3 regions of the Paenibacillus puldeungensis genome follow, and region 1 is predicted to be linked to each of the others. Evidence: riboswitches for the same ligand, from Rfam matches in the RefSeq annotation. Region 1 holds a riboswitch; each other region holds the start of a gene.
What was found. A riboswitch is a leader RNA that binds a small molecule or an ion and turns the genes downstream of it on or off. The one in region 1 is predicted to bind glycine.
Positions count from the first base shown of each region.

Region 1 (3,278 bases):
AGCCGTAAGCGCCTCAATGTCCGTCACGCCCTCAGACCAGCCAACCTCTACAATGTCAAGGTTCAGGCCGTGTGCATAGGTTGCCAGCACCTGTCTGGCCTCGGGGTGAACGGTTCGGGAGACGACCAGCTTCTTGCGCCGGGTCGCGGATGCTGCAAGCGATCCTGCCTCGGCGATCGCCGTTGCCCCGTCATACATGCTGGCATTGGCTACTTTTAGCCCTGTCAGCTCACAAATGTACGACTGAAATTCGAAGATTGCCTGAAGCTCGCCTTGGCTGATTTCCGGCTGGTAGGGAGTATAGGCCGTATAAAATTCCGATCTGGAGGTGACATGCCCTATAACGGAAGGAATATGATGGTCATAAATGCCTGCGCCCAAAAAGCTGACATAACGGTCCGTATCGGCATTCCGTGCGGCCAGTATGGACATATGCCGAGTTAGTGCGTATTCGTCAAGCTGCGGAGACACCGGGAGTGTTCCTTGGTAGCGCAGATCATCCGGTATGTCCTTAAACAGCGCATCCACGGAATCCACGCCAATTACAGCCAGCATTTCCTCGCGATCCTGTTCGGTCAGAGGTAGATAACGGTGCTTCAACATAATATTGGCTCCTTTCACCGCTTGGCGGATGAGTTTCGACGATAGAATGGCAGCGGCACAACCTTGGCTTTGAGTCGTTTGCCACGGATTTCAACCTCCAGCTCCGTACCCATCTCTGCAAAGGAGCTATCGATCAGCGCCATGCCCAAACTTTTTTTAAGCGTAGGGGACTGTGTACCAGTTGTTATTTCACCAATAGTAATTTGTGTCTCCCCGGCAATAACAGGGTAATGGGTGCGGGGAATACCGCGGTCAAGCATTTCAAGCCCCACCATTTTGCGGGGCAAGCCTTGTTCATGCATCTCCCAAAGGGCCGTACGTCCCACAAAATCACCCTTAATCCACTTCACAAATCGATCTAGACCCGCCTCCAGCGGAGTAATACTCTGGGATAGTTCTTGGCCGTACAAGGGAAGCGCGGCCTCAAAGCGCAGCGTATCTCTTGCGCCAAGGCCTGCGGGAACGAGTTCGAAGCTTTCTCCGGCCTTCATCAGTACATCCCAAAGCGCCGGGGCATCCACCGCGTTCAAGTACATTTCGAACCCGTCTTCCCCGGTGTAACCGGTTCGGGAGAGGAGAAGCGAAATGCCTCCAACATTGGCTTGAGGCAGGAAACGGAAGGGCTTTAAGCCTGTCAGATCGGCATTGCACACGTTCGATAGAATGGCTGCAGCGTGCGGCCCTTGCAAAGCGAGTAAGGCAGTATCATCAGAGGCATTACGCAGCTCTACGCCCGATTCGGGAAGGTGCTGCTGCAGCCACGCCCAATCCTTGTCGATGTTGGAGGCATTGACGACAAGCATGAACTCGGCTTCGGCCAGCTTATAGACTAGCAGGTCGTCAACGACGCCGCCATTCGGGTAACAAAGCAGTGTATACTGAGCTTTTCCAGGTTCAAGCAACGTTACGTCATTGGTCGTCATTCGCTGCAAAAAGCTCTTCGCCTCCGGACCGGTGCAGTAAAATTCGCCCATATGCGATACGTCAAACAGCGCGGCTCGCTCGCGGGTGGCTTCGTGCTCTTTCTGAATACCGCTGAACTGTACCGGCAGCTCCCAGCCGCCGAAATCGATGCAGCGAACACCCTCGTATTGATGGTAGAGGGGATAGAGCGGCGTTTTTTGCAGATTGTGGTCAGACATTGGATCACCTCAAGTGTAGCCGCTAATGGGCCGTTTTGAATTTTCTTTGTTTACCAGCTAAATTTGAGCATAAAAAAACAGGCCAAAGAAAATATCGTGCATGTTTAAAACATGCGGATTTTCTCGGGCTCTGTCCTTGGTACCTGAGAGTTACCCTGTATAGGTGCTCGGCATAAGGTGTGAAAAACACAGGTTTCCCCTTGGGTGATTCGCGGGATTGCGAATTCTCTCCAGAGATGCGTCCGGCAGAAGTCCTTTTGCCTGAGAGATTCACCGCGGGTGTGCGGCTTGCTCCTTCGGCGTTACAGTGCGGTGCTCCGTAATCTCTCCCTCTGCCCTCAACCGCTGACTACACATCCATTAATACCCAAATCCCGTGAATATGTCAATAAAGTTATCATAAAAATTTTTATTATTTTTAAGATGTATTAAAGGCAGCGTTTACATGATACCGAATCTAGGATTAGTGTTAATAATATTGACATGATAGCTAGATTTGGAATAATCTGAACGTGGAAGTTCTCTTATAGTCAGACATTTCATATTCTACCTGTATTTAATAATTCGGATTACCACCCGAAAAGAGGAGGAGACTGGCGTGGCTAGCGTTATTAGGGAGAATGTTTGGTACAGTGAGGAGCATGAATGGGTGCTTGATTTAGGCGATGGTACGGTAAAAATCGGCATTTCCGACATAGCCCAACACCGGCTTGGTGATATTGTATTCGTTGAGTTGCCGGATCTGGGGCAGGAAGTAGAAGCGGAGGATGGCATCGGGACAATCGAGTCGGTCAAGACGGTGGCTGATTTGTTTACGCCGGTCGGCGGAACGGTGCTCGAAATTAACGGGAAACTGGAGTCGGCCCCCGAGCTTGTGAATGAGGAGCCGTACGACGGTGGCTGGATGGTTCGGATTCGGCTTAAGGAAGACCCAAATGCCGCATTTGCCAAGTTGCTGGATGCGAAGGGGTATGCGGAGTTTATCGAAAAATGATATGTTGGTACGCGCAGACTAGTTTCTCTCAAATAGCAGCACAATAACATTTAAGTCCAAGCTATAGACGACAAAACATAGTAAAAAACCGCTGAAGAGATTCCCTCTTCAGCGGTTTTCCTGTTCACTATTTGGCTTAACGTTTGGGAGGGAGCAGCAGAGAACGGTATAGCACCTCGAAAATAAACTCAAAAGCCTCAAGTCGGTGTTTTGTCTCCAACGCTGTTTTTCCCCAAACGTAAATACCGTGATTTCGCATCAAAAAGCAAGGGACATCCAGGTTTAGTGCCCCGGGGATTTGTTTAGTGATCGATGATATGTCCACGCTATTAGGGAGTATAGGAATACGTAACTGCTCGGATTCCCCAACAATACCTGTACAGAAATCCCTGGTTAGCTCGTTACCCTGTACTGCAACATAGCCTTCGTCACTGTAATAATCACTAAGCACATGATTAAAAACCGTATGGACATGATAAACCGCACCGCAGCCGGTCATTCGATAGATTTTCGCATGAACAGGCGTTTCAGAGCAAGGC
Region 1 is NZ_JBHTLM010000020.1:65,452-68,729, forward strand. Features, by position in the region: gene gcvPA (aminomethyl-transferring glycine dehydrogenase subunit GcvPA) at 1-603, opposite strand, end outside; gene gcvT (glycine cleavage system aminomethyltransferase GcvT) at 618-1,745, opposite strand; glycine riboswitch at 1,874-1,981, opposite strand; glycine riboswitch at 1,985-2,087, opposite strand; gene gcvH (glycine cleavage system protein GcvH) at 2,344-2,739, shown strand; gene mtnB (methylthioribulose 1-phosphate dehydratase) at 2,876-3,278, opposite strand, start outside.

Region 2 (3,278 bases), on a different contig from region 1:
GGCCAGCAACCATTGACCGCCGTCCAAAATGATAGCATCGGTCGTGGACGGGTTGAAAATGCGAACTGCAATCCATTTTGCACCGGGCGCTACGCCGATTTGGTTCGAACCGTTTGGTTCTGAACCAACCATAGTTCCCATGGTGTGCGTACCGTGTCCATGGGTGTCGGCCGGCAGCGAAGCGTGGCTGTGCGGATCATACCAGCTTAATTCGGGGTTAACAACATTGCCCGAGGCATCAAACCCGCGCCATTTGGCTCGTAAAGCCGGATGTGTATATTCGACGCCTGTATCGAGATTGGCAACCACAATTCCCGTTCCGTCAATGCCTTTTGACCACACCTCAGGGGCATTGATTTGGGCAATGTTCCACTCGATGCTGTTTGGTTTGGTAACAGCAGGGGCTGAGCCGGCAGCATCTTTCGCTCCGGACTTGTCAGCGGCCGGCGGAGTACTCGGCGTGATCGCCGGGGCTGCAGTGGAGCCGGTCGAAGGAGTTACGGCAGGTTTTGCCGCAGAGCCTGCGGTAGGGGCTACAACGGCAGGGCCTGCCGCACGGGTTGCCGTACCCGATTTTGCTGTGCTTTTATCGATTTCTACCTTATGCAAAAACCGTTCTTCGTTCGGTAAAATTTTCTCTACCTCAGGAAGCAGTGCGATTTGGTCAAGCACCTCTTTCGTGCTTGTCACCGCCATGGCATTTACAATAAAGTAGCTTTTGTATTCTTTTACATCCCCTGATTTTTTCGCCTGCTGTAAGTATTGATCCAAGGAAGATTGCGAACTGGATGCCGTCTCGCGCAAGGCGCTAATGACAGAAGTTCGAGCGTTAAGCTTAGCGGCTGCCGGGGTCACTTTCTCTAGCTTAGCTTTTTGCAGCGAAGCTTTGGCTACAGAAGCCGTATTGGCTTGTTCCTTCATTTTGACGAGATAGGTCACATACTCATCCTGCTTGAACTGCTTCGTTAGCTTGGGATCAATTTTGGCTCCGGCGAGTTGAGGCGAACTTGATTTTAGGCTGATTTTGCCTGAAGAACCGGCGTTGTCGGCATAGGTCGCGGGGGCGAAGGTAAGCACAAGGAGGATCGACATACCGAGTGAGAAACGTTTGCGGAATCGACTAAGATTAATCAACTTTTCCACTCCCTTTACTGGGTTTGATGTTACCTTGAATACATCCTCTTGTGACACAACCCGAATCATTTAACGTTTAATCCGGGCCCTTTCAGGGGAACAAAGCCTTGCGTTATGCTTTTTGCAACCACCTCCTTTAAAGGGTATAGTAAACAGTGTGTAGTTTAGATTTATGTTAAGAGATGAACTGACATGGTGGCAGGGAGTTAGAATAAACATGCAATGGACTGGGTAGTGGATCCAAGATGGCATTCAACTTAACATTGAAAACAACCGGATGGCGATCGAGGTACATGTAGTAAAAGGTTACATGGAGTGAACCTTATTTTCTATAAATCATAAAATAAGGGAGAATATGGAGTTTATAGAATCAGTATATATTGTAAAATTATATTAACAAGTAGCAATTTATGAAAAATATACATTTATTCTCATAAAAATAGGCCATAAGGACCAATATTTTGTGTGTTTAATAAATATATGGTGTTAGCTATATTGACATTTGACCTATTTCATTTTACATTATCATCAAAATGATAAATGCGAATGAGGATTGTGGGAGAGTCCGCACGGCAGGTGTGGCACCGAAGGAGCAAAGGGTCGATTTTGCAAATCGACAGATGAATCTCTCAGGTACAAGGACCATGATCTGACGCCACTCTGGAGAGAGCGATTAGCCACCCAAGAGGTACATGTCCGGGTAGATTCAGGACATTAAACTTTCAGGTAACGGGGACAGAGAAAGGGGCAACATGCCTTTTCTCGTCCCTTTTTTGTGTCAGTTTAGATGAACCTTTGGCTGTAAGGTATGCTGAGGGTATTTTATTCACATAACGTATATTAGTAATGAACAACCGGGAGAGATGACGATGCGATTCAAAAATGTGTTTTCAATTATTGGACCAGCGATGATTGGACCTTCCAGCTCGCATACCGCTGGTGCGGTGCGGATCGGACGGTTTGCCAGACAGTTGCTCGCAGAGACGCCGACTAAAGCGCAAATATGCTTTTACGGTTCGTTTGCCGAGACGTATAAAGGGCATGGAACCGATTTGGCTGTCGTTGGAGGGATTTTGGATTATGCAACGGATGATGAAAGAATCCGCAATTCTTTGGAAATGGCAGAGGAGCTAGGGGTAGACGTTCATTTTTCAACAGGCGTTGTTGCTGGCGCGCATCCGAACACCGTGAAGATCACTCTATTTGCGGGTGAAAAGCGGGTAGAAGTGACGGGGGCGTCCATCGGTGGCGGAACGATCGTAATTCGAAGTATTGACGACTTTGAGGTAAAATGTTCGGGAGAATTGCCGACGCTCGTCATTTCTCACGCGGACCGGCAGGGCGTGCTGGCAGGGATTACCGCACTTTTTAGTCGGGAGAATGTCAATATAGGTTACATCATCACCGATCGAAAAGGGAGAACTGGGGAGGCGTTGACCGTCGTGGAGGCGGACATGGTCATTCCGGAGTCGTTAGTTGGAGCGGTCAGCTCGCTGGCTCATGTAAGCCGGGTTGTCATGATTAATCTCACCTGATTTACAGGTTAAGGTACAGAAATACGGCTAAGTTTTTGGTTTGACATTGATGAAAGGAGCGAATCCAGATGCGGTTTCGCAATTTACAAGAGCTAATCGACTTGTGCGACAAGGAGTCCAAGACGATCTCGCAAATCATGCTGCAGGATCAAGCGGAGGAAACGGGTCAATCGATTAATGAGATCATGGCCGCGATGACAGAATATTATCAAATCATGAAGACGGCGGTACACAAAGGCCTGACCGAAAATATCACGTCGACCAGCGGATTAACAGGGGGCGATGCGAAAAAGGTGGAGGAATACCGCCGGAACGCGGAGCCGTCGGTGGGCGATATCGCCTGTCAGGCTATGGCGTACGCCCTGTCGGTATCTGAGGTAAACGCCTCGATGGGGCGGATCGTCGCCACGCCGACCGCAGGCTCCTGCGGCATCATCCCGGGCGCTTTCGTCAGCGCCCAAGAGCGCTTTGGTTGGGACGATGAGCATATGGTTCACGGCTTATTCTGCGCCGGAGCCATCGGTTATGTGATTGCCAACAATTCCTTCATTTCCGGAGCAGAAGGCGGCTGCCAGGCGGAAGTTGGCTCGGCGATCGGCATGGCTGCCG
Region 2 is NZ_JBHTLM010000001.1:436,929-440,206, forward strand. Features, by position in the region: gene ACFQ3W_RS01855 (S8 family serine peptidase) at 1-1,134, opposite strand, end outside; glycine riboswitch at 1,681-1,789, shown strand; gene sdaAB (L-serine ammonia-lyase, iron-sulfur-dependent subunit beta) at 2,004-2,669, shown strand; gene sdaAA (L-serine ammonia-lyase, iron-sulfur-dependent, subunit alpha) at 2,738-3,278, shown strand, end outside.
Region 2: another riboswitch for glycine. It lies ahead of sdaAB (L-serine ammonia-lyase, iron-sulfur-dependent subunit beta); the one in region 1 lies ahead of gcvT (glycine cleavage system aminomethyltransferase GcvT).

Region 3 (3,278 bases), on a different contig from region 1:
CACATCAGTTTTCCATTTATGGTACGAACCGTGTGAAGAAGATGATGATGGTTATTCCAATAGATCCCAACATACACAAAGCTGACCGCATAGCTGAGGAACTTGGGCACCAGGCCAACCAACGAACTCCAGCTATGGCCCTCTGGAACTTTCAATTCCAGCACCATAATGGTAATGATAATGGCAAGAACGCCATCGCTGAACGCTTCCATACGATTCGCCTTCAACACATTCATTCCTTTCTTGGAAGGATTTTGGAATGTGTAGCTTTCGACGTAAGTTGTGAAATCCCTTCTTCTACAGCATAAGTTTCTTAGGTAAACGTCAATCTGATTTAATGAATAACCGGGGGCGGGGCATCAACTGATTGTTGCTTCTGCACGGGTACTTTGCTGCTTGCTTCCTTTTTTCTGCGATTCACCGAATACAAGGCAAATAATAGAATGAACCATAGAGGTGTCAGCAATAGGGCAGGACGTGTGTCTTTCGCAAAAAGCATAATGATCAGAATGATAGCAAACAACGCCAGGACAACATAATTAACGAAAGGTGTAAATGGTGCTTTGAATTTAGACGTTGCATGTAATTCCGGCTTTGTTTTCTTATACCGTAAATGGCAAACCAGAACGATACCCCAAACCCAAATGAAACAAATGGCGCTAATGGTGGTCACGATCCCAAAAGCCTGCTCCGGAATAAGCTTACTCAACAGAGCTCCCACGGACAGAACAATCGTCGAGATCAATAACGCATTACTTGGTACATGATTTTTGTTCAGCTTTGCAAAGCTGGATGGGGCCTGATCATTTTTTCCTAAATTATAGAGAATTCGGCTCGTTGAAAACATCCCGCTGTTACAAGCAGATGCGGCGGAGGTTAATACGACAAAGTTAATAATGCCCGCAGCAATTGGAATCCCGACTAAACTAAACGTTTTAACAAAAGGACTTTCTGATGCACTCAGCCCGGTCCATGGGTTAATGCATAACAGCGCGATAATTGCACCCACGTAGAAGAATAGGATTCTTAAAGGAATTTTATTAATCGCCGAGGGGATATTTTTTTCCGGATTGGATGTTTCCGCTGCCGATACACCGACCAACTCCACACCGACAAAGGCAAACACAACCATTTGGAAGGAAAGCAGGAAGCCTGAAATGCCGTTAGGAAATAGTCCGCCATGCCCCCAAATATTTTTAAGCGTAACCGCTCCGGCATCTGTCTTGAATCCAATCACCAGCAAAACAACCCCAATAGCGATCAAGGCAAGAATGGTCACTACCTTAATTAAAGCAAACCAGAATTCCAGTTCCCCAAAATTCTTTACGGTTAAGAGATTGAGTCCCAATAAGACGACTAAGCAGACGATGGCGGGTACCCACTGCGGGATATCAAACCAATACTGCACGTAAACCCCCACTGCAATAACGTCGGCCATCGCCGTCATAATCCAGCAAAACCAATAGGTCCATCCGGTTACGAATGCGGCCCGCGGTCCAAGATAGTCTTCGGCAATATCTGTAAAGGATTGATAACCTGCTTTAGATAGCAGAAGTTCTCCAAGCGCTCTCATCACGAAAAAAACGGCGATCCCTATAATTAAATAAGCGAAGATGATGGATGGTCCTGCCTGTTGTATAGCTTTCCCTGATCCTAAAAATAGTCCGGTACCAATGGTACCTCCAATCGCTATAAGCTGAACATGCCGATTTTCTAACTCCCTCTTTAACTCTTGTTGTGCCAAGCCTAGCTCCCCCTTAAATCATTTAATTTTTCATGTGAAACAATGAACTTAATAAAAGCCAATAAAAAAAGAGATTGGATGCGCTCCAATCTCCTGGTCATAAAGAATAATAAATAATAAATGGTATTCTAACGATTGCCAGAATAGCAAATAAATTATTCAGTACCCTCCTGTCCTTTTGCCTGAGATTGTGAACCCTTCGGCGCCGCGATTTTCCCGCGGTCTCTCCAGAAGCTGCTCCTGCTATAGTGTGATCCATAGCGATCATAGCTGCTAAGTATTAAGTTTTGATTGGTGATCAACTTTCAATTTTTTTCAATACTAATCCTAGTTAAATGTTTTGTCAACGACAATTAATTCCACTAAGCTCGAAGCTCGCCGAAGTAATTCTGGTATGGGCTAACCCTTGCCAGCACCTCGTCTACCTTGTGCATACGTTCCTCCAGGCTTCCCCGGAGCGTTATATAGGGAATCCGCCGCTCTTTCAAACCCGCAATAATTTGCTACTGGTTGTCTGCCTATAGCACAGCGCCTTAATGACTCACTGTCTTACCTCATACAAAGACGTATCCAACACCTCAATGAATCGCGTCCATTCTCCTGTTGCGTATAGCAGCAGCCGATGCATCGCACGCGTGCATGCCGTATAAAAGAGTTTGCGCTCACTTTCCCGATGATACATCCGAGAAGAAGCATCATAGATCAGAACGGCGTCGAATTCAACGCCCTTCGCGAGATACGCGGGAATGACCAGCGTCCCCTTCTCGAAGGTAGGCGTCTGTTTCGTAACAAGCCGCAAGGGAGGGCATCCCTGTGCGATCAAGAGGTCGTAGGCTTCGCTGCTTTCGGCGGCCGTTTTCGTGATGACGGCGATGGAGGCATAGCCTGCCGCTTGCAGAGCCGCGAGATCCTCTGCGATTCGCGCTACCAGCTGCTCATCACTGCCCGCCTTGGAGAGGAGCGGCTTCTTCCCGCTTCTTTCGAAGGGCACGATCTCCTTGCCGCCTGGCAGGAGCGACTTCGTAAACTCCACGATCTCGCGGGTCGATCGATAACTGCGGACAAGACGAATCAGTCTGGTGTCCGACTCGCCGTAAAGCCGGATGAGCGGCGAATCAGCCCCGTATAGCTCCGTAGCCTGCGTGAAGATGGCCTGCCCGAAATCGCCGAGTACTGTCATACGCGCTCGAGGGAACAGCTTTTTCAGAAATTCATATTGAAACATCGAATAGTCCTGACCCTCATCGATGAAGATATGCCGCACCTCCGTATTCGTCCGAACGCCCTCGATGAGCTCTTTTAAATACAAGAAAGGTGTCGCATCCTCATAAAATAGTTCAAGCTGGCCTAGCTTACCTTTGGTTTGCTCGCAAATGTCCGGCCAATGCTCCGGAACCTCGGTTTCCTTCGTCATTGCCACATAATCGTCCTTATTGCCGAACAGCTGGGCGTACAGTCCAACCATATCCAGGAACAACATCTTCTTCACGCTTCGCTTGAGCGGCTTAAAATGTTCCCTCACGATCATACGGCG
Region 3 is NZ_JBHTLM010000005.1:80,010-83,287, forward strand. Features, by position in the region: gene ACFQ3W_RS08930 (TMEM175 family protein) at 1-227, opposite strand, end outside; gene ACFQ3W_RS08935 (amino acid permease) at 335-1,744, opposite strand; glycine riboswitch at 1,905-1,985, opposite strand; gene helD (RNA polymerase recycling motor HelD) at 2,286-3,278, opposite strand, start outside.
Region 3: another riboswitch for glycine. It lies ahead of ACFQ3W_RS08935 (amino acid permease); the one in region 1 lies ahead of gcvT (glycine cleavage system aminomethyltransferase GcvT).